DNA from 3 places in the Rhodococcus sp. NPDC057297 genome. Region 1 is predicted to be linked to each of the others. Evidence: riboswitches for the same ligand, from Rfam matches in the RefSeq annotation. Region 1 holds a riboswitch; each other region holds the start of a gene.
What was found. Region 1 has a riboswitch for cobalamin ahead of cobN (cobaltochelatase subunit CobN). Riboswitches for the same ligand answer to the same signal wherever they lie in the genome.
Positions count from the first base shown of each region.

Region 2: another riboswitch for cobalamin. It lies ahead of metE (5-methyltetrahydropteroyltriglutamate--homocysteine S-methyltransferase); the one in region 1 lies ahead of cobN (cobaltochelatase subunit CobN).
Region 3: another riboswitch for cobalamin. It lies ahead of ACFULT_RS14110 (magnesium chelatase subunit D family protein); the one in region 1 lies ahead of cobN (cobaltochelatase subunit CobN).

Region 1 is NZ_JBHUZE010000004.1:568,789-578,307, forward strand. Features, by position in the region: gene cobJ (precorrin-3B C(17)-methyltransferase) at 1-108, opposite strand, end outside; gene ACFULT_RS16090 (precorrin-8X methylmutase) at 105-731, opposite strand; gene cobG (precorrin-3B synthase) at 763-1,935, opposite strand; gene ACFULT_RS16100 (alanine--tRNA ligase-related protein) at 1,945-3,342, opposite strand; adenosylcobalamin-variant (AdoCbl-variant) riboswitch at 3,412-3,533, shown strand; gene cobN (cobaltochelatase subunit CobN) at 3,535-7,209, shown strand; gene ACFULT_RS16110 (PPOX class F420-dependent oxidoreductase) at 7,226-7,603, shown strand; gene ACFULT_RS16115 (amidohydrolase) at 7,686-9,311, shown strand; gene ACFULT_RS16120 (VOC family protein) at 9,458-9,519, shown strand, end outside.
Region 2 is NZ_JBHUZE010000002.1:76,401-85,919, reverse strand. Features, by position in the region: gene ACFULT_RS06260 (3-deoxy-7-phosphoheptulonate synthase) at 1-749, opposite strand, end outside; cobalamin riboswitch at 952-1,189, shown strand; gene metE (5-methyltetrahydropteroyltriglutamate--homocysteine S-methyltransferase) at 1,317-3,572, shown strand; gene ACFULT_RS06250 (MarR family winged helix-turn-helix transcriptional regulator) at 3,569-4,039, opposite strand; gene ACFULT_RS06245 (ABC transporter substrate-binding protein) at 4,132-5,166, shown strand; gene ACFULT_RS06240 (MarR family winged helix-turn-helix transcriptional regulator) at 5,253-5,699, shown strand; gene ACFULT_RS06235 (organic hydroperoxide resistance protein) at 5,696-6,118, shown strand; gene ACFULT_RS06230 (NADP-dependent oxidoreductase) at 6,130-7,125, shown strand; gene ACFULT_RS06225 (oxidoreductase) at 7,176-8,072, opposite strand; gene ACFULT_RS06220 (glucosyl-3-phosphoglycerate synthase) at 8,099-9,028, opposite strand; gene ACFULT_RS06215 (alpha/beta hydrolase) at 9,029-9,519, opposite strand, start outside.
Region 3 is NZ_JBHUZE010000004.1:140,893-150,411, reverse strand. Features, by position in the region: gene ACFULT_RS14135 (ABC-F family ATP-binding cassette domain-containing protein) at 1-359, opposite strand, end outside; gene ACFULT_RS14130 (alkaline phosphatase D family protein) at 375-2,039, opposite strand; gene ACFULT_RS14125 (cobalamin biosynthesis protein) at 2,086-2,448, opposite strand; gene ACFULT_RS14120 (cobyrinate a,c-diamide synthase) at 2,445-3,878, opposite strand; gene cobO (cob(I)yrinic acid a,c-diamide adenosyltransferase) at 3,872-4,492, opposite strand; gene ACFULT_RS14110 (magnesium chelatase subunit D family protein) at 4,506-6,419, opposite strand; adenosylcobalamin (AdoCbl) riboswitch at 6,462-6,613, opposite strand; gene ACFULT_RS14105 (GNAT family N-acetyltransferase) at 6,624-7,100, opposite strand; gene mqo (malate dehydrogenase (quinone)) at 7,113-8,624, opposite strand; gene ACFULT_RS14095 (alpha/beta hydrolase) at 8,803-9,519, shown strand, end outside.

The DNA.
Region 1 (9,519 bases):
CGCGACGACATCGGCTGCTTCGATGATGCGGGCGGCTTTGACGGTGACGAGTTCCGAGTCGCCCGGGCCGATACCGACACCCCATAGCTTGCCAGGAGCGATGCTCATTCGTCTTCGCTCGCAATGGCATTGACGGCTGCAGCGGTGATCGCACTGCCACCGCGGCGGCCACGAACGACGAGATACTCGACGCCGAGTCCGGATGCGATGAGGTCTTCCTTCGATTCGGCCGCGCCGATGAAGCCGACCGGACCTCCGACGATGGCGGCAGGCGCGGGTGCGCCGGCTGCGAGCATTTCCATCAAATGGAACAGCGCGGTCGGGGCGTTGCCGATCGCGACAACGGCGCCCTCGAGTCGGTCTCCCCACAACTCCAGCGCCGCGGCAGTCCTGGTGGTCCCCAGTGTGTCCGCCAGGTCGCGAACCCGCGGGTCGGACAGCGTGCAGAGCACCTCGTTGTCCGCGGGCAACCTCCGACGGGTGACGCCGGCGGCAACCATGTTGGCATCACACAGAATCGGGGCGCCGGAGTTCAACGCTGCGCGCGCGTCGCGGACGACGTTCGCCGTGGCGCCGATGACCTCGGTCAGGTCGACCTCGCCGCTTGCGTGGATCATCCGTACGACGACCTGCGCGATGTCCGCGGAGAATGCCGACAGATCCGCCTCGGCCCTGATGGTTGCAAAGGACTGTCGGTAGATCTCCGCGCCGTCGCGGATGTAGTCGTGCATGGCGTTCACGATAGGTCAGGCCGGTAACCGGTCAGGACACCCGGTATCCGGTCGGTCCGGCGATCACGTTCAGCACATCTCCTTTCGGCGCACCGCACCGACGGTCGCATCCGGACCAGTGCTGTCGGCGTCCGCGCACGACCGTGCCTGCGTCGATCGCGTCGGTGAGATCGGCGCGGACGTCGGCATTCGACTTCTCGCATCCGGGAGAGCCGGTGCAGGCACTGGCATCGATCCAGGGTGAGTTCTCGTCGAAGATCAGACCCAACGGTGCGAGAACACGCACCACGGTGTCGGCCATGCCCTCGTCCAGATCGCACACCACGACGCTGCGCCAGGGGGTGAGGACCAACGGTCTGTCGATCGCCGCCAGGAACTCGGCGAGTCGGCCGTCCAACGTACCGAGGGCGAGCGCTCCGCCGAGCGCTACCCGGCCGTCGTCCTGCGGTAGCCAACCGACGGGGGGAGTCGAGGACGTTCCCACCTCGAGGCGGTTCGCGTCCGTCGGAGTCGAGCCGAGTGCCGCAAGCACTCGTTCGGGTCCGTCGTCGAGCTCGCTCAACCGCCATTCGGAAGTTCGCAGGTCCACGAACGCCTGAGCTGACGCCAGCAATACGTCGACGACATCGCTTTCGGCAATGCGTACACCCGAGTCCCGACCCGCGAGAACCAGCGCGTAGTGGGCTTCCTCGTCCGCTGGATCGCCGGGAAGGTGGTGTTCGGGGGATACGGCTGCTGCCGCGAAATCCGGGCGCGCCGTGAGAACGTCGCCTCGGCCGTCGTCCAGTGCGAACAGTGTGCGGCCCGGAAGTTCGGCCAGTGCCGGCCGCGCACACAGGGCGGCGTCGAGTCGGCCGATCGAGTCGCGTACGTCTACGATTCCCCCGACTCGACCGGTCAGTGGCGATGCGAGGATGTTGCGCACTCGTTCGTGCGTCGGCGACGGCAACAGACCCGCATCGGACAGCCGGCGTGCGAGCTCGTCTCCGTCGGACACAGCGCGAAATTGAACGTTGCCTCTCGACGTCAACTCCATCGAGCCGTTGCCCAGATCGGTCGCAGCGCCGGACAGAACGAGCATCTGCGCCGGAGTGACCATTCCGCCCGGTAGGCGCACGCGAGCCAGCGAACCGTCGGCAGCCTGGTGCATGGACAGGGCGCCCGGGCATTTGTCCGGGACGGCTCGGGGATCGGTCGAACTCACTTCTTCAGGCTACAAGTGCATCTTGTTGGCGGCGCGGGAGCGTTCGCGCTGCTCGCGCATCTTCGCGTCGAACTCCGTACGCCACCGAGCACTGACGGTCAGACCACGCGTCCTGGCTTCCTCGACGCCGAGTTCGACCGGAAACCCGTAGGTGTCGTAGAGGACGAACAGTTCCTCCCCGGTGACGGGTCCGTCTGCCATTCTGGCCAGTTCCCGCAGCCCCCGACGCAGTGTCTGCCGAAAGGCCTTCTCCTCCTTCACGAGTACTGCGATGATCTCGTCGTGACGCCGGTCCACCTCGGGATACGCACTGCGGTACACCCCGGCGATCGTCGGGACCACGTCCTGCACGAAGTTCTGCTCCACGCCGAGGTCGAAAGCGAATCGAACGGCGCGCCGAATCAACCGGCGCATCACGTACCCCTGCTCCTTGTTGCCGGGACGCACGCCGTCCACTGCGAGAAACACGGCACCGCGCAGGTGATCGGCCACCACCCGCATGGCCGCGGTGTGGGAGGCGTACGTCGCACCGGTCAGAGCTTCCAATTGTTCGACTATCGGCCACAGCAGAGAGCTACGGAACACGTCGGGACTGTCGATCGCCGCGGCCGCGATGCGTTCGAGTCCACCTCCGTAATCGACGTTGCGGCGCGGCAGCGTGTCGAATCCGTCCGGGGTCCGCACGTACTGCATGAACACCGAGTTGCCGAGTTCGATGTAGCGCCCGCAATCGCAGTTCTGGTGGCAGAACTCGCCGTATGCAGTGTCGTGAGGAACGTCGGGATAAAGGTAGAACACCTCGGAATCCGGGCCGCCGGGTTCCCCGACCGGCATCGCATCGGCCGAGCCCGCGCGGCACCACCAGTTCTTCGCGCCGTAGAACGCGATCCTGGCCCCGTTGCTACCGACTCGGCCGCCGTTTTCCTCCGTGCCGAGATCGACACGACCCGCGTCGATGCCCGCTGCGGCGAACATCGACGCCCACACGTCGGCGCTCTCGGTGTCCTTCGGTATCGAATACCGCTCGTCGCCGGCGAAACACGACACGAAGATCCGGGCGGGATCGAGGCCGACGACACCGGTGAGGAACTCCCAGAACCACGGAATCTGCTGATCCTTGAAGTAGTCGCCGAGACTCCAGTTGCCGAGCATCTCGAAGAACGTCGTGTGCCGGTTGTCGCCGACCTCTTCGATGTCCTGCACGCGAACGCACGGCTGACTGTCGGTCAGACGCGTCCCCTCGGGGTGCTCGGCCCCCAGCAGATAGGGGAGTAGCTGCTGCATACCGCTGCCGTTGAACAGGGTCGTCGGGTCGCCCACGGGCACCAGCGACGCTCGTTCGATCGCCCGATGGCCACGGTCGGCGAAGAACTGCAGGTACGCGCTGCGTATGTCCCGTGCATCCATCGTTCGATGCTACGAGCGAACGGGTGTCCACGGCAGCGGATTCACTTCGGTAGCATTCCCCACCAGAAGGCTTCGGCCGAGAGGAAATCCGGTGCAAGTCCGGTGCGGTCGCGCCACTGTCACAGCCAGACCCTCTCCGAAGCTGCCACGTAGAACGACCAGGGGCGCGAAAACCCCAGGAGGGTGTTACCCGTGATCTTGTTGCTGTCCACGTCGGATACCGATCTGCTGTCGGCGCGCGCCAGCGGGGTCGACTACCGGTGGGGCAACCCGTCACGGCTCCTCGCCGGCGACGTCCCGATCCTGGCCGACGGCGCAGATCTGATCGTGCTCCGCATCCTCGGATCGAAGAGATCGTGGGAAGAAGGCGTGGACGCAGTCCTCGCGACCGGACTCCCGGTCGTCGTTCTCGGCGGCGAACAGGCACCCGACGCCGAACTCATGGAACTGTCCACCGTTCCCGGCAACGTCGCCGCGCAGGCCCACAACTACCTCGCCGAAGGCGGGCCGGACAACCTCGCACAGCTCTTCGCATTCCTCTCCGACACCGTGCTGCTGACCGGACACGGATTCGCGGCGCCGATGCACACCCCCACCTGGGGCACCCTCGACCGTCAACCCAGCCACGACACAAATTCAAGTCCTGTCTCTCCTGGTCACTCCGCAGGCTCCGCTCCTGTCTCTCCTGGTCACTCCGCAGGCTCCGCTCCTGTCGTTGCGATCTTGTACTATCGCGCCCAGCATCTCGCCGGGAACACGGCGTACATCGAAGCTCTGAGCGCGGCTGTCGAAGCCAAGGGTGGCCGCGCGCTTCCCATCTTCTGCGCGTCGTTGCGCACCGCCGAACCCGCGCTGCTCGACACTCTGAAGTCCGCCGACGCGATGATCGTGACCGTGTTGGCGGCCGGCGGCACCAAACCCGCAGGTGCGTCGGCAGGCGGAGACGACGAGGCGTGGGACGTCGCCGAACTCGCCGCCCTCGACGTTCCCATTCTGCAAGGACTGTGTCTGACGAGCAGTCGCGCGACGTGGGAGGAGAACGACGACGGCCTCTCGCCGCTCGACGTCGCCACCCAGGTGGCCGTTCCCGAGTTCGACGGCCGACTCATCACCGTTCCGTTCTCGTTCAAGGAGATCGACGACGACGGACTCACCACGTACGTTCCCGATCACGAACGAGCGGCGCGCGTCGCGGGTATCGCCGTACGTCACGCACGGCTTCGGCACATCCCGGCGGCGGACCGGCGGATCGCGCTGATGTTCTCGGCGTACCCGACCAAGCATGCCCGGATCGGCAATGCCGTCGGCCTCGACACTCCGGCCAGTGCGATCGCCTTGATGTCCGAGATGCGGACCGCAGGTTACGATCTGGGTCCGCTGGACGGTCCCGACGCCATTCCGGGTCTCGCAGCGCGTGACGGTGACGCTCTGATCCACGCGCTGATCGCGCGCGGCGGTCAGGATCCGGACTGGCTCACCTCCGAGCAGCTCGAGGGCAACCCCATCCGTATCTCGGCCGTGCAGTACCGGACGTGGTTCGAGGAACTACCCGAGGATCTCACGTCGGCGGTCGAGGAACATTGGGGTCCCGCTCCGGGCGATATGTACGTGGACCGGTCGGTCGATCCCGAAGGCGAGATCGTCATTGCCGCAATGCAGTTCGGCAACGTCGTCATCATGGTTCAGCCGCCTCGTGGATTCGGGGAGAAGCCTGTTGCCATCTACCACGACCCGGACCTGCCTCCGAGCCATCACTATCTGGCGGCGTATCGCTGGATTCAGGCGTCCGCGGAGAACGGCGGTTTCGGAGCCGATGCGATGGTGCACCTCGGCAAGCACGGCAACCTCGAATGGCTGCCGGGTAAGACTCTGGGCATGTCCGCCTCGTGTGGAACCGACGCAGCTCTCGGTGACCTGCCGCTCATCTATCCGTTCCTCGTCAACGATCCGGGCGAGGGCACCCAGGCGAAGCGGCGTGCGCACGCCACCCTCGTCGACCATCTGATTCCTCCGATGGCCCGCGCGGAAAGCTACGGCGACATCTCACGTCTCGAACAACTACTCGACGAGCACGCGAACATCTCGGCGCTGGATCCAGCGAAGTTGCCTGCGATTCGCCAGCAGATCTGGACGCTCATGACGGCCGCTCAGATGCACCACGATCTGGGGCTCGAGGAACGACCCGACGAAGAAGTGTTCGACGACATGCTCCTGCATGTCGATGGGTGGCTGTGCGAGATCAAGGACGTGCAGATTCGCGACGGTCTCCATGTGCTCGGTTCCGAACCCGTCGGCGACGCCGAGGTCGAGCTCGTGCTGGCCATGCTCCGCGCCCGTCAGATGTGGGGCGGTGAGCAGTCGGTTCCCGGCTTGCGCGAGGCTCTCGGCCTCAGCGAGGACGGCGACGAGGAGCGCGTCCGGGTCGACGAGGTCGAGGAGATCGCTCACGGTTTGGTCGCGGCGATGCAGCTCACGCAGTGGGATCCCTCCCGAGCCGAGGAAGTCGCGGGGGAGCACGGTCCCACTGTTGCCGAGATTTTGAAGTTCGCCGCGGCCGAGGTGGTCCCGCGTCTGCGCGGTACCTCGCGCGAGATCGAGCAGGTTCTGCACGCCCTCGACGGTGGATTCATCCCTGCGGGCCCCAGCGGTTCGCCGTTGCGCGGCTTGATCAACGTGCTCCCCACCGGGCGCAACTTCTATTCGGTCGACCCCAAGGCCGTGCCGTCGAAGCTGGCCTGGGAAACCGGGCAGGCGATGGCGGAGTCGCTGCTGGCTCGGTACCGGAACGATCACGGCGAGTGGCCGAAATCGGTCGGGTTGTCGGTGTGGGGCACGTCGGCGATGCGCACGTCGGGAGACGATGTGGCCGAGGTCTTCGCGCTCCTCGGGGTCTCGCCGGTGTGGGACGAAGCGTCGCGGCGTGTCACCACGCTTGCGGTCATCGGCCTCGAAGAACTCGGTAGGCCGCGCATCGACGTGACCGTTCGCATCAGTGGGTTCTTCCGTGACGCCTTCCCACACGTTCTGGCGTTGCTCGACGACGCGGTTCGTCTGGTGGCTGCGTTGGACGAGCCGGCGGAGCAGAACTACGTACGTGCGCACGCGCAGGCGGACCTCGCCGAGCACGGTGACGAACGTCGTTCCACGACGCGCATTTTCGGTTCGAAGCCGGGCACCTACGGTGCAGGGCTGCTACAGCTGATCGACAGCAAGACCTGGCGGAGCGACGAGGATCTGGCCCAGGTCTACACGACCTGGGGTGGGTTCGCGTACGGACGCGGACTCGACGGCGTTCCTGCGTCGGACGACATGCGTACGGCGTACAAACGAATTGCCGTCGCTGCCAAGAACACCGACACGCGTGAGCACGACATCGCCGATTCCGACGACTACTTCCAGTACCACGGCGGCATGGTCGCCACCGTCCGCGCGCTGACGGGGAAGTCGCCCGAGGCATACATCGGCGACAGCACGCGGCCGGAATCGGTGCGGACCCGCACGTTGTCGGAGGAGACGGCACGCGTGTTCCGTGCACGCGTCGTCAACCCGCGGTGGCTGGAGGCGATGCGTCGGCACGGATACAAGGGCGCATTCGAAATGGCGGCGACCGTCGATTATCTGTTCGGGTACGACGCCACCACCGACGTCGTCGCGGACTGGATGTACGAGAAGCTGGCCGAGACGTACGTGTTGGACGAGCAGAATCAGAAGTTCATGCAGCAGTCCAACCCGTGGGCGCTGCACGGTATCGCCGAAAGGCTGCTCGAGGCCGTGGAACGCAAGATGTGGGCGGAACCGGACCAGCACATCCTCGATGGGTTGCGCCAGGTCTACCTGGAAACGGAAGGCGACCTCGAGGGCGAATAGCCGTATCCTGGTCGGCATGGCCACGTTCCAGGAGATCGCCGACGGCAAGTACGTGTCGCTCACCACGTTCAAGAAGGACGGCACGCCCGTCGCGACGCCGCTGTGGGGGGCGCGCGACGGCGACCGGCTGCTGGTGTGGACGACGACGGACTCGTGGAAGGTCAAGCGGATCAAGAGAAACGCGAAGGTGACGGTTGCGCCGTGCACTGCGCGTGGCAAGGTCGAAGGTGCGGCGGTGGACGGCGTCGCCGAGATCCTCGATGCGGCAGGTACCGAGCAGGCACGTGCGGCGATCGCGTCGAAGTACGGCATCCTCGGGTGGCTGACGGTGAAGGGCAGTTCACTGCGTCGTGGCAAATCGGGGACGGTCGGCATTTCCGTCGTCCCATCATGATCGGGTGAGATGCGGTGGTCATGGGGCGTAGTCGCTTCGAATCTGGCGGTGATTGCACGCGCCGGGCGCCATACTGGCGCTCATGTCGGACTTCGGTGACGCAGACCTGGTACTTCTCGGCCGCATTCTGACGGTCGATCCGTCCTGTCCCACCGCCGAAGCCGTCGGTGTGAGAGGCGGCCGAATCGTGGCCGTCGGCTCTCGGTCCGAAACAGAACGTCTCGTCGGGCCCGCCACCCGGGTGATCGACGTCGGCGACGGATGCGTGCTGCCGGGGTTGGTCGAGGCCCACGGTCATCCGCTCATGGAAGCGTTGGTGCTCTCGGATCGGATGGTCGACATCCGCCCGGTGACGATGACCGATCCGACGCAAATCCTGGACGCGATACGGAGCGAAGTCGTCAGACGCGGTGACGACGGAGCGTTCCTCAGCGGCTGGGATGCACTGTTGCAGCACGGACTTCCCGATCCAACACTGGACTGGCTGGACTCGATCGCGCCGGCAACACCTCTGGTCGTTCTGCACAATTCCGGGCATCTCGCGTTCTTCAATTCGGCAGCAGCACGGAGCCTGGGTCTGGATCGAGACACCCCCGACCCCAAAGGCGCGGCGTACGGCCGAGACGTCGACGGCGAGCTGGACGGGACCGCGCGGGAGACCGGAGCGGTGTTTCCGCTCGTCGCGGGTGCGATGACCGCAGGGGGTTATCCGGCCATGCTTGCCGCTGAATGTGCACGGCTGAACCGTGCCGGCCTGACGACGTGTTCCGAGATGGCGTACGACCCGAAATTCGGGCCGCTGGTGGCCGGGTTCGAGGAGTCCGGAGCGTTGACCGTCCGGCTCCGGACCTACGAGATGTCGAATCCGGCGATGACGGCGAGCACCGATCCTGGGGCTGGGGACGACATGGTCAGGCACACCGGAATCAAGATCTGGGTGGACGGCTCGCCGTGGATCGGCAACATAGATCTGTCGTTCCCGTACCTGGACACCGACGCGACCCGCAGCATCGGCGTCGAACCCGGGTCCTGCGGACACGCCAACTACACCCGCGCACAACTGACCGAGATCGTCGACGCCTACTTCCCGCGCGGCTGGCCGATCGCGTGTCACGTGATGGGAGACAACGGGATCGACACGATTCTCGATGTCTACGACAGTGTGCTTCGCCGTCATCCTCGTTCCGATCACCGGCTTCGGCTCGAACACGTCGGCGCGATCCGGCAGGATCAGTTGAGGCGTGCTGTGGCTCTCGGTGTCACGTGCAGTCTGTTCGTCGATCAGATCCACTATTGGGGAGACGTCCTGGTGGACGGACTGTTCGGTCCCGAGCACGGTAGCCGTTGGATGCCTGCCGGGTCTGCCGTCGCAGCAGGCATGAGGATTTCGCTGCACAACGACCCGCCGGTCACACCAGAGGAACCGCTGCGCAACATCGCCGTGGCGGTGACCAGAACGACGCCCAGCGGATCGGTGTCCGCCCCGGAAGAGTGCCTGACGGTCGATCAGGCCATCCGCGCGCAGACCATCGATGCCGCCTGGCAGTTGTTCTCCGACGACGTCATCGGATCGATCGAGGTCGGCAAGTACGCGGATTTCGTCGTTCTGTCCGCCGACCCCCGTGACGTCCCACCGGAGACCATCGCGGACCTGGACGTTCTCGCGACCTATCTGGGCGGTGTGCAGGTGTACGACGGGTCCGCGTGACGCGTTGTCATTCGGTCGGATTCTGTCTGATTCCGATATGCGCAAGTGGGTACATGTAGATCGGCGGCCTGCGGACGACAAGGCAGGGCGGTGTCGGATAGAGGACGAACAACGGGTGGCAGAGGCCACCAGAGCGGAGAAGCACCGTGCCTATTGCAGCTACGGATTTCCACCATGTCCGACTCACGGTCAGCGACATCGACGTCTC
Region 2 (9,519 bases), on a different contig from region 1:
TCGTAGTTCGGTCCGTCGGTGCCGCCGCGCAGGATGACGTGGCAGTCCGGGTTGCCGGTGGTGCGAATCAACGCGGCCTGGCCGTCCAGATCGGTGCCGGGGAAGACGTGACTCGACGCCGCCGCACGGGTGCCGTCGACCGCGACCTGGATGTCGCCCTCCGTCGAGTTCTTGATGCCGACGGGCATCGACAGCGCACTGCACAGTTGCCGGTGAACCTGGCTGGCCGCCGTCCGGGCTCCGATCGCGCCGTAGCTGACCAGGTCCGCGATGTACTGCGGCGTGATCGGGTCGAGGAATTCACACCCGACGGGCAGTCCGAGCGCGGAAATGTCGACCAACAGCTGACGCCCCACGCGCAGTCCGGAATTGATGTCGAACGAGCCGTCGAGGTGCGGATCGTTGATCAGACCCTTCCAGCCCAGCGTCGTACGCGGCTTCTCGAAGTAGACGCGCATGACGATGTGCAACCGATCGCCCAGCTCGGACGCTTTCTCGGCGAGCTTGCGCGCGTACTCCATCGCAGCCTCGGTGTCGTGCACCGAGCACGGCCCGACCACCACGATGAGACGGTCGTCCGCGCCGTTCAGAATGTCGACCACACCGGCGCGGCCGCGACGAACCGTCGACGACACCGCGTCGTCGGCGGCGTGCTCACGTCGTAGTAACGACGGCGCCACCAGCGGGCTGATGCTGATGGTGCGCTGATCGTCCAACGACGTATCGGTAGGGGTGACAGCTGTAGTCATGAGAAATCCTTTTCGATTCTCAGACCGGCCCTCGGAGAGCTCCACGCACGCTTCGAGCCGGTCTGCATCCGGCTCGTGGGGTGGGGTCTCAGCGCATGGCGTCGCTGGCTGACCCACCCGGGGCCGGCCTGCTAAACCAGAAATACGTGCGCTGCATGGAACAGACGGTAGCACGCCTGTCCCCGGGGGCATGCGCGGCACTATGCTCATGCGTGCAGTTGGTTCGCCCAGCGGTCGTGAGGAGCCCCGAAGACCACGGACGGCGACGCAAGAGGGAACCCGGTGAGAATCCGGGACTGTCCCGCAGCGGTATGCAGGAACGACCGCCGTCATATGCACTGGAGAAGCCTCTCTGGGAAGCGACGGCCAGTAGGTGCGGCCTCCACCCGAGGACCGCGTGCTTGCGAGTCCGAATACCTGCCTTCTGTGCTGCGCACGCCGTGCGCAGCGGTTCACCGCCCCGTGGAATGGGCGAGTCGACCTGCAGCTGGTGTACGTACATGGGCTCGGTCGTCTCGCGCGCTCGGTGGTGATCCACCCACGTGTGACGTACATGGAGAAATGCCAGTGACATTCGAATTCACCGCCACGATTCTCGGTTCACCCCGGATCGGACCGCGACGCGAGCTCAAGCGCGCAGTCGAGTCCTACTGGGCAGGCACGATCGACGCTCCCGCACTGGAATCGGTGGCCAAGAGCCTCCGTGAGGACACCTGGACGGCGTCGAAGAACGCCGGTCTGGACTCGATTCCGGTGGGCACGTTCAGTTACTACGACCAGGTTCTGGACACGGCGGTCATGTTGGGGGCGCTTCCCGAACGCGTGCTGGGCATCGAGAGCGAACTCGATCGCTACTTCGCGGCCGCTCGCGGCACCGAATCTGTTGTGCCTCTGGAAATGACGAAGTGGTTCGACACCAATTACCACTATCTGGTGCCCGAGATCTCATCCGACACCACGTTCACCCTGCACCCCGAGAAGATCCTCGGCGAGCTGGAAGAAGCGCGGACGCTGGGCATTCCGGCACGACCGGTTCTGGTCGGCCCGGTGACGTTCCTCCTGCTCTCCAAAGCCGTCGACAGCACTGCGCCGCTCCTGGACCGCCTCGAGGAGATTCTGCCGCTCTACGCAGACCTGTTGACGCAGCTGGCCGGCGCAGGAGCCGAGTGGGTTCAGATCGACGAACCCGCGTTGGTCGCGGACCGGACGCAGGACGAGATCTCCTCGGCGAAGCGCGCGTACGACTTCCTCAGTGCACTGGAGACCAGGCCGGCGATCCTGTTGGCGTCGTACTTCGGTGATCTGGGCGACGCGCTCCCCGTGCTCGCATCGACCGGCATCGAGGGGTTGTCGATCGATCTGACCGCACCGGGCACCGTGGAGCAGCTCGCTTCGGTACCGGCTCTGGTGAACAAGCGCATCGTCGCGGGCATCGTCGACGGCAGGAACATCTGGCGTACCGATCTGGACAAGGCTCTGGCCACGCTCGCCAGTCTGCTCGGTAGCGTGGGCGCCCTCGCGGTGTCGAGTTCCTGCTCACTGCTCCACGTTCCGTACACGCTCGACGGTGAGACCGACATCGTGGACCCACTTCGCTCCTGGTTGGCCTTCGGTTCCGAGAAGATCTCCGAGGTGACCGTGCTGGCGCGTGCGTTGAGGGACGGAACCGATTCCGTCGCAGCCGAATTGCAGGAGTCGCGCGCCGCGCTCGCGAGTCGTCGCACCGACCCGCGCCTGCACGACGCCGCCATCCGCGCCCGGCTCGCCGCAGGTGTCTGCGTCGATCGCAGCCCGGCCGACGAGCGACGCCCGGCCCAGGCCTCGCGGCTGAACCTGCCGTCCTTGCCGACGACGACGATCGGCTCCTACCCGCAGACCACCCGGATTCGCGTCGCCCGCGCTGCCGTACGCAGGGGGGAGATCGACGACGCCGAGTACGTACGTCGTATGCAGTCGGAGATCGCCGACGTGGTTGCGCTGCAAGAGAACATAGGTCTCGACGTTCTGGTGCACGGAGAGCCGGAGCGCAACGACATGGTGCAGTACTTCGCCGAACAACTGAACGGTTTCGCAGCGACGGCGAACGGGTGGGTGCAGTCCTACGGATCGCGGTGCGTCCGCCCGCCGATTCTGTTCGGGGACGTCAGCCGAAACGGTGCGATGACCGTCGACTGGATCACGTACGCACAGTCTCTGACCGATAAGCCGGTGAAGGGAATGCTCACTGGACCGGTCACGATCCTGGCCTGGTCGTTCGTCCGCGACGATCAGTCGTTGGCCGACAGTGCCGATCAGGTGGCGCTCGCAATTCGCGACGAGACGGTGGATCTGCAATCCGCGGGTATCCGCATCGTGCAGGTCGACGAGCCCGCACTGCGGGAGCTTCTTCCTCTACGCGGCAAGGACAAGGCGACTTACCTGGCGTGGGCGGTGCGGGCGTTCAAGCTCTCCACGTCCGGTGTCGCGGATTCCACTCAGATCCACACGCATCTCTGCTATTCGGAGTTCGGTGAGGTCATCGACGCCATCGTGGCACTCGACGCCGACGTCACCTCCATCGAGGCAGCGCGGTCGCACATGGAAGTCTTGGATGATCTGGGCGCTGTCGGTTTCGACCTCGGAGTGGGGCCCGGGGTCTACGACATTCACTCACCTCGAGTCCCGAGCGTCGACGAGATCACCGATTCCCTGCGAGAGGCACTGAATTCGGTTCCCGCCGAGAGGTTGTGGGTCAACCCGGATTGCGGGCTGAAGACACGCGGAACCGTCGAGGTCGAGGCGTCGCTGCGCAATCTCGTCGAGGCCGCGCGCGCCGTTCGCTAGCTCTGGCGTCGATCCTCCGGTGAGCGGCGAAGCGCATCGTTCACTTTCGCGAGGATCGGCACGGCGTCCTCCACTGCCCGACGCTCGGCGGCGGAGAGCTTCGCGATTTCGGCCGACAGTACCTCGATCCTGCGGTCGGCCCGGCGTTCGCGTCGGGCCGCCCGTTCGCCGTTCACCCGGAGCACGACGGCTCGGCCGTCGGCCGGATCGGGGTGCCGGTCGACCAGGCCCTTGTCGACCAGTGTGCGCACCAGCGTGCTGACGGTGTTGGGGCGAAGTCGCAGTCTGGCGGCCACGTCACCGATCCGACTGTCCGGGAACGCCAGGATCGTTCGGACGACTTCGGCTTGTGCGAGCGGCAGCGTTTCGTCGGTACCGGAGGTGTCCAGGTGGAGCCGAAGAACGCGGCGTAGGCCGAATGCGACCTCGAGAAGGCCGCGGGCGACGTCGTCATCGGGGTGGCTCATGCCACAGAACTATATCTGACACAGATATTGTTTACCGGCGCTGATGCAGGATAGCGTTACCTCATCTTGTCGATCCCGTACCCAGAGGCCTCGTGAAACGCGCACCGATCTTCCTGTCCCTTCTCGCCACCGCAGTACTCGTCACCGCATGCGGGTCGAGCGAGAACCCCGCTGATCCGAGCACCACACCGGCGACGACCCTGGCGACACCTACGGCCGCCGAGGCCCCTGGCCCGACGGGCATTCCCGACGGGATGGGCTCCCCCGGGGTCGACGACGGCGTCTTCCCCCGCACCGTCGTTCATTTCGGCGGGTCGACGGCAATTCCGGCCGAGCCCAAGCGAATCGTCGTCATCGCCACCGGCCAACTCGACGCGGTACTGACACTGGGCGTCGCTCCCACCGGCGTTGCCTACGGTGACGGAGCAGCCCTGGTTCCGGACTACGTCGGCCGCGAATTCCCGCAGTTCAGCGCCGAGATGGCAGGGTTCGTCGACGTCGGGAACAGGCAGGCCCCCGACCTGGAGGCCATTGCAGCGCTGGAGCCTGATCTCGTTCTCGCGAACAAGGCTGGTTCCGAGGACATTTACGAGACATTGTCGGCGATTGCGCCGACGGTGTTGACCGAAGGCACGGGCGTCAACTGGAAGCAGGATTTCCTGCTGCTCGCGGATGCTCTCGGCCGAACCGAGCAGGCGCAGTCGTTCGTGGACGACTTCGTGGCGCGTGCACAGGATCTCGGAGATCAGGTCGGTGACGACACCGTGTCGTTCGTGCGGTTCACCGCCGACCGCGCCCGAGTGTTCGGGGTGCCGTCGTTCGCCGGCTATATCGCCTGGGATGCAGGTCTTGCACGCCCGGAAAGCCAGCAGTTCGACAAGACGTCACAGGATTTCAGTGAAGAAGAGATCCAATTGGCCGATGCGGACTGGGTTTTCGTCGGCAGCCAGGACAACGGCCCGGGTTCCCGGCAGCAGACGTACACCACCAACCCACTGTGGACCGGGATGAGCGCGTCCACCGAAGGCCACATCGTGACCGTCGACGACGATCCGTGGTACCTCAACGCCGGTCCGACCGCGGCGACGATCGTTCTCGACGGACTCACGGAGACGTTGACCCGGTAGAGCAGTCGAATGGGGAACGTGCGCGTTCCCCATTGCTTCGTCTCGATAGGTTGCACACAACTTAGTTGTGCACTACATTCGTTCTCATGTCAGACGACCTCGCACTCGACCGTCAGGTGTGCTTCGCGCTGTATTCCGCATCGCGGGCTACCACCGCGGTGTACCGCCCGATGCTCGAGCGCCTCGGCGTGACATATCCCCAGTACCTCGTCCTTCTGGTGCTGTGGGAAAAGGACGGACGCGGTGTTCGAGAGATCTGCGCAGAACTGGATCTCGACACCGGCACACTGTCTCCGCTCCTGAAGAGACTGGAAGGACTCGGCCTCATCGAACGTCGCCGCTTGGCGTCGGACGAGCGTCGAGTCGAAATTCATCTCACCGAAGAAGGCAAGGACCGTCGCCGTCATGCCCTCGACATCCCGAGAGAGCTTGCGGGCAAGACCGGCATGACCGTGCAGGACCTCGAACACCTCCGCGACTCGTTGATCACACTGACCGACGCGCTGCACAACACGAAAGGCGTATCCGAATGAAGACGATCTACACCGCAGAAGCACTGGCCACCGGCGAGGGACGCAACGGGCATGCCCGCACATCCGACGGCCGTCTCGACCTCGACCTCGCGATCCCCGAGGCCATGGGAGGAAGCGGCAACGGCACCAACCCCGAGCAGTTGTTCGCCGCCGGATACGCCGCATGTTTTCACTCTGCCCTGCAGATGGTCGCTCGCCAGGACAAGGCCGACGTCACCGACTCGGCAGTCGGCGCCCGCGTCGACATCGGACCCAACGACGCCGGCGGCTTCCAGCTCGCTGTGACGCTCGAGGTGACGCTGCCCAACCTGGCGCGTGACGACGCTCAGGCTCTCGCAGACAAGGCCCACCAGGTCTGCCCGTACTCCAATGCCACCCGCGGCAACATCGACGTGACCGTGACGGTCACGGAAGACTGAGGCGATACCGCATGCAAGCCAAGGAAATTCATCTCGCATCCAGGCCACACGGCGAGCCCGCGCCGGAGAACTTCCGGACGGTGACCACCGATCTGCCCGCCCTCGAGGACGGTCAGATCCTGGTACGCAACCTCTTCATGTCGGTGGATCCGTACATGCGCGGACGAATGAACGACGTCAAGTCCTACGTACCGCCATTTCAGATCGACGCCCCCCTCGACGGAGGAGCCGTCGGAGAGGTCGTGGAATCCAAGAACGACAACATCGCGGTCGGCGACGCCGTCTCCCACGGCAAAGGATGGCGTGATCTCGCTGTTCTCGACGGTGATTCGGCTCGTGTCGTCGACCTGAAGAAGGCGAACGCGTCGGCGTACCTCGGCGCGCTCGGCATGACAGGTCTGACCGCATACTCCGGACTGACTGCTGTTGCCCAGTTCAAGCCAGGTGACACAGTGTTCGTTTCCGGCGCGGCCGGCGCCGTCGGTTCACTCGTCGGACAAATTGCCAAGGCTCTCGGCGCTGCGCGCGTGATCGGCAGTGCAGGCTCGCCGGCGAAAGTGAAGCGGCTGCTGGAGCTCGGTTTCGACGCAGCGTTCGACTACCACGACGGACCGGTGAAGAAGCAGCTCGCGGAGGCCGCACCGGACGGAATCGACGTCTACTTCGACAACGTCGGCGGCGATCACCTCGAAGCAGCCCTTGCGTCCGCCAACAAGTACGGCCGATTCGCACTGTGCGGGGCGATCTCTCAGTACAACGCCACCGAGCCGACCCCGGCTCCGCGCAACCTCGCCCTCGCCATCGGAAAAGAGTTGACGCTGAAGGGATTCATCGTCGGCTCCTACAGCCACCTCGCCGGAGAGTTCTCCGAGAAGATGGCCGGATGGCTCGCCGACGGCGTCGTCGAATGGGACGAAACCGTCGTCGACGGTCTCGAGAATGCGCCTCGCGCGTTCATCGGGCTGCTCCGCGGTGAGAACACGGGAAAGATGGTCGTCAGCATCTGACGTCCAGGCGCCGTGGAGGGGCGACCCGATACCGGTCACTCCCCACGGCGTCATAGCCCGCCCAGCGATGGAAAGCTCACGCCGGTAAGCCTTTCCGATCTGTCCCACAGCGCCTCCTGCACCGCCCGGTCACGCGCGGGCCGACTGGGAGCGACGATCGTCGGATACCCACGCAGCTCTTGACGGCCACCAGGTCCGATGTACAAGCCGCCGGTGACCTCTGGGGATGTCGCCGCGTACAACTCCGGCAGAGCACCCATCCCTGCGGACTGAGCCACGATTCGGTTCCCCACCGACAACAACGCATCCTGCACGGACTCCGTGTGGCCCTGCAGGTTCGTCGTGGCGTACCCGGGATGTGCGGCAACGGACTTGATCGGCGACGTCGCCGCGTTCAACCGTCTGTCCAAATCGAGCGCGAACATCAAGTTCGCCAGCTTCGACTGCCCGTACGCCGGCCACCGACGATACCGCCGGCGCGAGTAGTTCAGATCGTCCAGATGTATCCGACCGATCCGGTGCAGGCCACTCGACATGGTGACAATGCGGTCCGTGATCTTCTCGATCAACAGTCCCGTCAGAGCGAAATGCCCCAGGTGGTTGGTGCCGAACTGCATTTCGAACCCATCGGCCGTCCGACGCTCCGGCAGCGCCATCACGCCCGCATTGTTGATCAACACGTCGACTGTGTCGACGGTGTTCGCGAACGACCTCACGGACGACAGGTCCGCCAGGTCCAACCGGCGCACATGGGCACGAGGCCCGATGCTGCGTGCGACTTCGTCGCCTTTGCCGGTGTCGCGGCAGGCGAGTACCACGTCGGCACCGGCTGCCCCGAGGGCCCGGGCCGTCACCTCCCCCAGCCCGCTGTTGGCCCCTGTGACGATGAATCGTCTGCCCGTCTGATCCGGGATGTCCGACGTGGTCCAGCCTCGCTGCGCGCTCACCGACCGAGCCTAACTCTGCACCGGCGTCAGGACGCCCTTATCTTCTCGCTCGCTGTCGCGGACACCTCGTTCATCGGCGGCCGGTCGAGTCCGAGGACATCACTCGTCACGCCGAAGAACGGGTCGCCCTCGGAGCCGAACGCCGTCAACCCGACGGCGGAGTCCGCAATACCGAGTCGTCCGAACATCGTCGCCATTATCTGCCTGCTCATCACCGCCAGCTCGGACGTCGGCCGGTTGCGATGCTCGCGCACACCGAGGCCGACCTGACCGATCGAGTCGACGCCCAGACGCCGGTACGTGTCGATGAGAATACCGATCTCGACGCCGTATCCGGGGGCGAACGGTATCGACGTGAGGAGCTCGCGTGTCCCGCCGTACTCGCCACCCAACGGTTGCAGAACTCCGGCGAGGTCCGGTAGCAACGCGGCCAGCAGGGGACGCGCCACCATCTCGGTCACTCGCCCACCGCCGCTCGGAGAGGTCATCCCGTCGACTCGGAGTGGCCGACGATAGAACCCCTTGACCAACTGCACCCCGGTGTCCAGCAGTAGCGGTCCCAGAAGCGATGGTACGAACCGAGGGTTCGGGTCGAGCAGGTCGGAGTCGACGAACACCACGATGTCTCCGTCGGTCGCGGCCAGCGATCGCCACAGAACTTCGCCCTTGCCGGGTCGGGGTTGCAGATGCGGTACCGCCTGCTCACGGGTGACAACCCGGGCGCCCGCCCGACGCGCCTCGGTTGCCGTCGCGTCGACGGAGCCCGAGTCCAGGACAAGGAGATCGTCGACGAGACCGCCGAGCAGAGGCCGAATGGACCGAACCACAGCCGCTACCGTCGCCTCCTCGTTCAACGCTGGCAGAACGACCGACACGGTTCTGCCCTGTTTCGCGTCCGTCAATTCTTCGACGGTCCACAGCGCCTCGCGCCACGAATTGCGCACGACGTCGCTCATCTACGCCACCCCGAGCGACCGGGCAAGCAGCGGCCAGGAGTCGTGCATGTCGCCTTCCCAGTACCCCCACGAATGTGTGCCGTTGTCTCGGAAGTTGTAGGTCGCCGGGATCCCCAGAGCATCGAGGCGAGCCCGCATCATGCGCGAACACCGGTCGGTCGCCGACTCGATCAACGCTCCGACGGCCAACTGTTCCACGAGCTTTCCCGGACTACCTGCCACATCCGGACCGTCGATGGTGTCGAGTGGCCCCGGCAGTCCGCTTCCACTGGAGATGTAGAGCTCGGTGCCGCGCAGCTTCTCCGCGTTCACGTAAGGATCGTTGTCCACCCATGCCCGATCCGAGTCCGGGCCCCACATGTTGAGAGTGTTTCCACGACCGCGCATTTCGACGACGGACTTGACATACGCGCGCCCGACCGGATCCGATGTCATTGCGCATCCCGAGTACGACGCAGCCGCCGTGTAGAAACCCGGATGGGCAAGGGCCA
Region 3 (9,519 bases), 430 kb from region 1:
CTCCCGACCCCACTGGTCGTTCCGCCGGCTCCACTCCCGACCCCACTGGTCGTTCCGCCGGCTCCACTCCCGACCCCACTGGTCGTTCCGCCGGCTCCACTCCCAACCCCACTGGTCGTTCCGCCGGCTCCACTCCCGACGAACTGACGCATGACCCCGAGCGCACCCGATCGGGTGACAGCGCCGTCCTCGGGTTCGATGTCGCCGGAGACGATGCGAGTCAACGTGGTCTTGCCCGTGCCGTTCGGTCCGATCAACGCCATCTTGGCGCCGTCTCCGACACGGAATCCGACGCCGCTGAGAAGCTGCCTGCCGTCGGGCAGGAAGTAGTCGATGTCGGTCAGTTCGAGGTGAGCCACGCCGACAAATCTATGTCAGGGAGTCAACGTCATTTTTCGAGTGGTGGTCAAGGTCTGTCGGCCGACGGGATCGACGTGCGCATGCTCGACGCTCACGCGCGCCGTCTCCCCTTCGGTCGTGAGCAGCATGACGCCGTTGTCGAACCACGGCCCGGCTTCGGCTTCCCAGCTGACGTCGGGCGGCGGCACCTTGGCTCCCCGTGCGAGCGAGGCCAGTACACGGGCGGCCGGACGTTTGATCGCGAGCCGGTTGACGGCACGGATCGGCAGGTTCAGCGGGTTGCGGAACGGCGACATCGTCAACTGGTACGTCGCAGGAACGTCGCCTCCCACGCCGAACTCGGCACGCGCGACGTACGAGCAGTGCACGTCGCCGGAAAGCCACATGATGCTGGCGGGTGCGTCGTCGCTTCGGGAGATCTCGCGCACGAGGGTCGCCATGTCCAGAAACGACTTTCCGAACGCAGCCCAGTGCTCGAGATCCAGGTCGATTCGAAGCTTCTCTCCTACTCGCGCCGCGAGCTTGCCCCAGCTTCCCTGTGCCACAGCCTCGTTCCACTGTTCGAGGTGATGCAGTGCGGGCAGCATGAGATACGGCAGTGACGAGCCGAAGAGCAGGTGCCTCGGAGACTTCTCGAGCGCGCGTTCCCTGACCCACGCCCACTCGACGTCGTCGACCATCGCGCGACTGCTGGGGTCGAGGTCACGAGAGCACCGGGAGTCGATCATGATCAACCGAGTGTCACCGAAGTCTCGGTAAAAGCTCCACCGGCCCGTCTCGGGTACCTCGTCGACTCGAAGCGAGAACTCCGAGAGCAAGCGTTCGCGATCCTCGTCGGTCGCAGCGGCCTTCACCTGTGCGTACAGCTCGTCTCGACCGAGCTCGTCGGGCGAGAGATTGCCCAGGTGCTGATACACCCAGTACGACGAGAACGCACCCACGACGCGGTCCTTCCACCAGGGCCTGGTCTCGATGTCGGCGCGCCACGACGCCGACGAGTTCCAGTCGTCGCGCAGGTCGTGATCGTCGAGAATCATGCACGACGGCACGCTCGCGAGCAGTGTCCTGACCGGCTCGACTCCCCACGACTCGTGGTAGAGCCACGAGTACTCCTCGAAGTCGCAGATCTCGTCGGCCGCGTCGGTGTCGCGGGCACTCGCCGGGCCGTCGCCCGCGGCTCGTCGAGCGCGCAACCTCTCGATGATCTCCGGCGACGGGTCGTCGGCATAGACCTGGTCGCCGAGCAGGAGCAGCGCCTGCGGCCATTCCTCCGGTCCCTGCCCGGCCATGCGGGTGCCGAGGCCCGCGAGCGCATCCGCGCCGATTCGCTGGAGGGATTCGTCGCTGTAATTGTCTCCGCGCCTGCAGGATCCGAATGCGAAGGTCACCGGACCGTGCCGGTCGATGGTATGAATTGCCGCGGTTGCACCCGGTTCGGGCCAGACGACGCGGCCGTCGAACGTCGAGTCGTAGGTGATGGCGGTGTCGGCAGGCAGATCGGTGAGCGCGACGAGCGCGTAGTGGTGACCGTGAACGCCCCACGTCGAAGCCTCACCGTGCACGCCGGTATCGGTGGTGACTCGGACGGTTCCCGGCCTGTCGAACTCGAACCAGAACGTCGCATCGTGCGCACCGACATAGCGGACGAGAGGACCGAGTACGAGCGGTGAAGACGTCATCGTTAACACGATGCCCTGACTCCGCCTGACGCGCTACTGTGGCCGGTCACAGCAGCGCTGCAGCGACGGTCACACCGCGCGCGCTGGTCTTCGCGAGTACGAGTCGTCCTCCGGCCGCGCGCAGCGCCGCCGCTTCGGCGACACTCGGCGTTCCGGTGGCGGCCTGCGTCCGAACGGACGGTTCGGTGACCGTCACCGCCGCAAGTTCCTCCGCGGACCACAGGTGCAGCGTCACACCGAGGGACGCGGCGACGGGCAGCATCTGAATCTCCTTCGAGGCCAGCGTGGACAACGCCCCGATCGTGAACGACGTCGGTACGACGTCATCCAGGACGGCGAGGCAATCCGACACCGATGCCGTCGACGTCGCCCCGATACCTACGACCACGTACACGGCCACCGGTGTCACGCGCCTGCTCTGGTCCCGTGGGTACGCCCGGCGGAGAATGTTGCGCAGGCACCGACGAAACGACGGACCGAATCCGGACTTCCCGCCGGGTGCGTGTGCAGGTACGACGCGTGCACGCCACCATGCACGAATCCCTCCTGCACGAATGCCCGCTCTGCCGCAGCGCTGGGGTTCCGCCACCCCCACGCGGAATGCAGATCGGCCGAGGGCGCCGGATCCACGAGCCTGGTCCGATGGAACTCGTGGCCGCTGACGCGTTGCCCGGCGTCGAACAGGACGGACGTCTCCAGCGCCACCGCGTCGCGATAGCCGAGAGTGAGCGACGTTCCGAAACGTGCTTCGACGTCGAGCACTCCGGCCATCGTGTGCCCGTCGAGTTTGCGCGCCAGGTACAGGAGCCCGGCGCATTCCGCGTGGATCGGAATGCCGCGGCCTGCCGCGGCGCGGACATCGGCGAGCAACGCAGTGTTCGACGCCAACTGTTCGGCGTGCTCCTCCGGGAAACCGCCAGGGACGACGACGCCGGCCGTGCCGTCGGGTAGTCCGTCCGTCAAAGGATCGAACACCACGACATCGGCTCCCGAAGCCCGGAGAAGTTCGATGTGTTCGGCGTAACCGAAGGTGAACGCGGGTCCCCCTGCCATGGCCACCACGGGGCGTGCCTCGTCTCTGGTGCCCACCTCGGCCGCGGGGTCCCACGAATGATCCTGCACCGACGAACGAGCCAGGGCGACGATTGCGGCGATGTCCACGTGCGCGGCGACGAGATCGGACATCGCATCGACGGCCGCCCGTGCCCGGCCTCCGTGCTCGAGCGCGGTGATCAGTCCGAGATGCCGGGACGGCACGGCCAGTTCCGCCATCCGGGGCAGCGACCCGAGAACCGGCACGCCGACACGGTCGCACGCTTGGCGGAGCACCTCCTCGTGGCGAGGACTTCCCACTCGATTCAGGATCACTCCACCGATGCGAACGGACGTGTCGAACGTCGAGAACCCGTGCAGCACAGCGGCAAGACTCTGACTGTGGCCGCGCGCGTCGACGACCAACACGACCGGCGCGCCGAGCATGGCAGCGACGGCTGCAGTCGAGCCCTCGGCTGTGGCGGCGCCGCCACCGGACATGTCGATCTTTCCGTCGAACAGGCCCATGACACCTTCGACGACGGAAATGTCGCAGCCCGCGCTTCCGTGTCGATACAGCGGACCTATGCGCTCGGCGCCGACCATGACCGCGTCGAGATTGCGGCCCGGTAGTCCGGTCGCGAGGGCGTGGTAGCCGGGGTCGATGTAGTCGGGGCCGACCTTGAACGGTGCGACACGACGCCCGGCGCCGCGCAGCGCACCCATCAGACCCGTTGCCACCGTGGTCTTTCCGCTCCCGGATGCCGGAGCGGCGATGACGACGGCGGGAACGGAGGTGGTCACCATTCGATACCGCGTTGGCCCTTGCGGCCCGCATCCATCGGATGCTTGATCTTGGCCATTTCGGTGACCAGATCGGCTGCCTCGATCAGCGCTGCAGGTGCATCACGGCCGGTGATCACGACATGCTGGTTACCCGGCCGACTCCGAAGGACGTCGACGACCTCGGCGACGTCGACCCATCCCCACTTCAACGGATACGTGAATTCGTCCAGTACGTAGAACCGATGTTCCTGCTCCGACAGCCGGCGCGCAATCTCCGCCCACCCGTCGGCGGCGGCCGCGGCATGGTCCACCTCGGACCCCTTCTTTCGGGTCCAGGACCAGCCCTCGCCCATCTTGTGCCATTCGACCGCGCCACCGACACCCGACGATTCGTGCAGTTCGCCGAGCATCTTGAAAGTCGCTTCCTCCCCCACCTTCCACTTGGCGCTCTTCACGAACTGGAACACACCAACGTCGAAACCCTGGTTCCATGCGCGCAACGCCATCCCGAACGCAGCGGTCGACTTCCCTTTGCCCGGCCCGGTGTGCACGGCCAGGACCGGCTGATTGCGACGCTGCCGGGTGGTCAATCCGTCCTGCGGTACCGATCCGGGAAGAGGAACTCCTCGAGGCATGCTTCTCGCCTTCCTATGCGGCCGCGCGTACGACAGCGGCGACGCGCTCGGCCGACAGATCGGCCAGACGTACGTACCCGCCGCGCAGGTGGCGGGCGAAATCGGCGGCCAATCCGAGCCGGACCATTCCCGACTCGCAATCGACGACGACCGAGCCGATGTGATCACCCGCGATGCGGGATGCCGCTGTGCGCGCGCGGCCCACCGGATCCGGTCCGCCCGTCGCTCGCCCATCCGTCATCGCCACGACGAGTGCACGGCGCAGAGGGTCGCGGACCTTCTCACGGAGCACGACGTCCCGGGCTGTGACGAAGCCCTGAGCGAGCGGTGACCTGCCGCCGGTCTTCATCCTTCGCAACCGTGTGGCGGCGACGTCGACGCTCGATGTCGGGGGCAGCACCAGCTCCGCGTCCCGGCCTCGAACGGTGATGACCGCGACCTTGTCTCGGCGCTGGTACGCATCGCGCAACAACGACAGAACTGCACCGGTCACCGCGGAGAGACGATCCCGTGCCGCCATGGAACCGGATGCATCGACGACGAAGACAATGAGGTTGCCTTCGCGGCCTTCACGCACCGCACCCCGGAGATCGGAAGGCTGCAACACGAATCGGCCGGACTGTCGACCTCGCGCGACCTGGGACTCCGCGGCAGCGAACAGTGTCCCCACGAGGTGCAGTCCCTTGCCCGGCTCCGTCGTCGACCGCACGACGCGTCCCTGCGGGGAGCGCGCCCTGGACCTACGACCCGGGGCTCCCTCCCCGACGCCGGGAACCTCGATCGATCGCGCACGAAACTTCTCGCCGGGTGTTGCGGCGTCCCGCTCACCCGGTTTTCTCTCGGGGGCGTCGGGCTTGTCCGTCGACGATGTGCCGGACTGTGGCCCGGGATCGGGCTGCGGTTCGCCGCCACCGTCGTCTCCGCCACCGTCGTCTCCGCCACCGTCGTCGTCGGGTCCCGGATCCGACTCGGCGGAGGACTCCGCCTGCTCGGCGGCATCCCGCATCGCGTCGTCGAGGGCCGACTCGTCGATACCCGGTTCGTCGAAGGGATCTCGCCGACGCCGGTGCGGCAGTGCGAGTTCTGCAGCGACCCGGACATCGGATTCGTCGACGGCGTCGGCGCCGCGCCAGGCGGCGTGCGCTGTCGCCGTGCGAGCCACGACCAGGTCGGCTCGCATACCGTCGACGTCGAAAGCGGCACAAAGAGCGGCGATTCGGCGCAGCTCGGTGTCGTCGAGCACCACGTCGGCCAGTGCCGCCCGGGCGTGCACGATCTTCCGCGCGATCTCCGCGTCGGAGTCGGAGTACTCGGCCGCGAACTTCTCGGGGTTCTGTTCGTAGTTCAGTCGCCGCCTCACCACGTTCATCCGGGTGTCGACATCGCGGGACGCGGTGACCTCGACCGCCAGTCCGAACCGGTCGAGCAGCTGAGGACGAAGCTCTCCCTCTTCCGGGTTCATGGTTCCGACGAGCACGAACTGGGCTGGGTGCGAATGAGACACACCGTCACGCTCGATGTGCACGCGGCCCATCGCCGCTGCGTCGAGCAGGACGTCGACGAGGTGGTCGTGCAGCAGATTGACCTCGTCGACGTAGAGCACTCCACGGTGCGCCGCGGCGAGCAGGCCCGGCTGAAACGCACGTTCGCCGTCGCGCAGCACTTTCTCGAGATCGAGCGAGCCCACCACGCGATCCTCGGTTGCACCGACGGGCAGTTCGACGAGCCGTGCAGGCCTGGTGACACCCTCGTCGTCGACGGCGGGCAGCAGAGCGGCCAACGCCCGGACGACGGTGGATTTGGCGGTCCCCTTCTCGCCCCGGACCAACACGCCGCCGATACCGGGGTGCACTGCGCAGAGGATCAGGGACAACCGCAGCTGCTCCTGGCCGACGATCGCACTGAACGGATAGCCGGGCTGCTGCACGAGAGAACTCCTTCGTCCCGGCGGACTCCGCGCCGGAGAGGTGACGGCCCGCCGGTCCGGCGGGCCTGCTGCGAAGTTGTGCGGTGATCTGACTTCGGCGCTTCGGCCCCACGGGACCGAAGCACCTACACAGTGGCGGGACCGTGCCTGATTCACACAGGACTTCCCCGCATCAACTTCCTGATCGTTCGACGACCGGTGAGGTTACGCCTCGCTCCACGGAGTTCCGCCCCCGCGACGCATGGGTGTGTGCGGAATTCCGTCCTCGAGCACTTCCTCCCCGTCGGGAAGGAATCCGTGCTTGGCGTACATGTCGACGAGGTAGCTCTGTGCGTTGATGCGGCACGGCGCCGAGCCCACCTCGGCGAGCGCTGCGCGCAGAATGCGAGTGGTGTGGCCCTGTCCGCGCGCGGACCGCTGCGTGCAGAGCCGGCCGATACGAAATGCCTTCTCACCGTCGTCGTGCTCTTCCAGCAGGCGCAACGTGCAGACGACCTCGCCGTCTCGTTCCAGCCAGAAATGCCGCGTCTCGGAGAGGAGGTCTCGACCGTCGAGCTCAGGGTAGGCGCACGCCTGCTCGACGACGAAAACCTCGACACGCAACTTCAACAGGTCGTACAACGTCTTGTTGGACAGGTCCAGAGCCCAGGAACGCTTGAGGGCAGCCGCTTGCGTAGTCATCAGCTCTTGCTATCACACGCCGCTGGGCTGTGCGACCTGGGTGGTCTGCCCGAGCTCGAGGCGAGCCGACGTCCAATCGAAGACCTCGCGGAACAACGCCCGGTCCTCGGCGAGCTTCTTGCCGAGGGACGGCACCATTTCCTTCAGCTTCGGCTGCCAACCGTCGTAACGGTCACCGAAGCAGCGCTGCAGCACATCGAGCATCGCCGGCACCGCGGTGGACGCACCCGGCGACGCGCCGAGCAGACCCGCGATGGAGCCGTCGGCCGCGTTGATGACGGCCGTTCCGAACTCGAGCACTCCGCCGCGGCCCTTCTTGCGAATCACCTGCACACGCTGACCGGCCGTGACGAGCTCCCAGTCCTTGCCGACGACCTGGGGCGCGAACTCACGCAGGGTCTCGACGCGATCGGCTGCCGACTGGGCGAGTTCGCCGACGAGGTACTTCACCAAGCCGAGCTCGGTCACACCGACGCCGAGCATGGACATCAGGTTGCCCGGCTTGACCGAGCTGGGGAGGTCCGTGAACTTGCCCTGCTTCAGGAACTTCGGCGACCACCCTGCGTACGGGCCGAAGAGGAGTCCCGGCTTGCCCCCGATGACGCGAGTGTCGAGGTGCGGCACCGACATCGGCGGCGCGCCGACGGACGCTTTGCCGTACACCTTCGCCGAGTGCTGGGCGATGAGATCGGGGTTGGTGCAACGTAGCCATTCGCCGCTGACGGGGAACCCACCGAAGCCCTTGATCTCGCTGATCCCGGACTTCTGCAGCAGATGCAGGGCACCGCCGCCTGCTCCGACGAAGACGAACTTGGCGTTGACGGTCTTCTTTTCACCGGTCCGCAGGTTCGCGATCTTCACGTTCCACGTGCCGTCGGACTGCTTGGTGATGTTGGTGACGTCGGTGCCGAAGTGGACCGTGCCCCCGGACCCGGAGATGTAGTTGAGCAGCTGACGGGTCAGCGCGCCGAAGTCGACGTCGGTGCCCTCGTCGCTCCAGTTCAACGCGACGGGGTCGGAGAAGTCTCGGCCCGCGCCCATCAGCGGCAGCCGCCGGGTGAACTCGTCCGGGCTGTCGATGTATTCCATGCCCTCGAACAGAGGGTTCGACGCCAGTGCGTCGTATCGAGCGCGAAGGTACTTCACGTTCGACTCGCCGTGGACGAAGCTGACGTGAGGAATGGGGTTGATGAAGTTCTTCGGGTCGCTCAGCACGCCGGATTCGATGCTGTGCGCCCAGAACTGACGCGACACCTGGAACTGTTCGTTGACGTTCAGCGCCTTGGCGATGTCGACGGAACCGTCTTTGTTCTGCGGGGTGTAGTTCAGCTCACACAGAGCGGAGTGACCGGTACCTGCGTTGTTCCACGCGTCGCTGCTCTCGGCAGCGGCCGCGTCGAGTCGCTCGTACACGTCCAGCGACCACTCGGGTTCGAGCTGCTTCAGCAAAGCCCCGAGGGTGGCGCTCATGATTCCGGCGCCGACGAGAACCACGTCGGTCTTGACCTGCTGTTCTTTTGACACTGGAGAATCGACTTCCTTGTCCGTGAGTTCTCGCTCGGCGACTGACTGCTTCGACTGTCTACTTTTCGGTGGCGGTTACGTTACCCGTCCGTACGTACCCGATTCGACGCGCCTGAAAAGCCCTGCTCCGATTGTGCTCCTCGTATGCCGCCCGACGCTCCTACTACAGTTGTGATCTGTGACTACCTGGGTGCCCGATGTCCTCGGCGACGGCTACGAACAGACCACCATCGCGCTCGGCGACGACCCCGACGGCGAGGGGACGGTCGAAGCGACCCTCGTGCGGTATCAACCGTCGGGGACGGATTCTGCTCGCCGCGCGGTGATCTACGTGCACGGGTACACCGACTACTTCTTCCAGCAACACCTCGCCGAGCACTTCGCGGCCAAAGGGTTCGCGTTCTACGCGCTCGACCTGCGCAAATGTGGACGGTCGCTGCGCGAGGGCCAGACACCGCACTTCGTGACCGACCTCGGGATGTACGACGCCGAACTCACCGAGGCTCTCGCCTTGGTGCGCGAGGACACCGGAGGCGGGTCGGTACTGCTCACCGCGCACTCCACCGGAGGGCTGATCCTTCCGCTGTGGTTGGACAGGCTCAATCGCAGGAGCGGCGGCACAGCCGCGCAGGGGATCGACGGAGTCGTCCTCAACAGTCCATGGTTCGACCTGCAGGGACCTCCTGCGATCAGAAGCGTCGGAACGACCGCGATCGACGTCATCGGCCGGGTGAAGGCGAAGACTCCCGTGCCGGGCACCGGCCTCGACACCTACGGCGTGTCGCTCGCCGCGTCGGAGCAGGGCGAATGGGAGTACAACCTCGATTGGAAGCCGCTGGCCGGATTCCCCGTCACGTTCGGTTGGATCCGAGCGATCCGGCACGGGCACGCGACA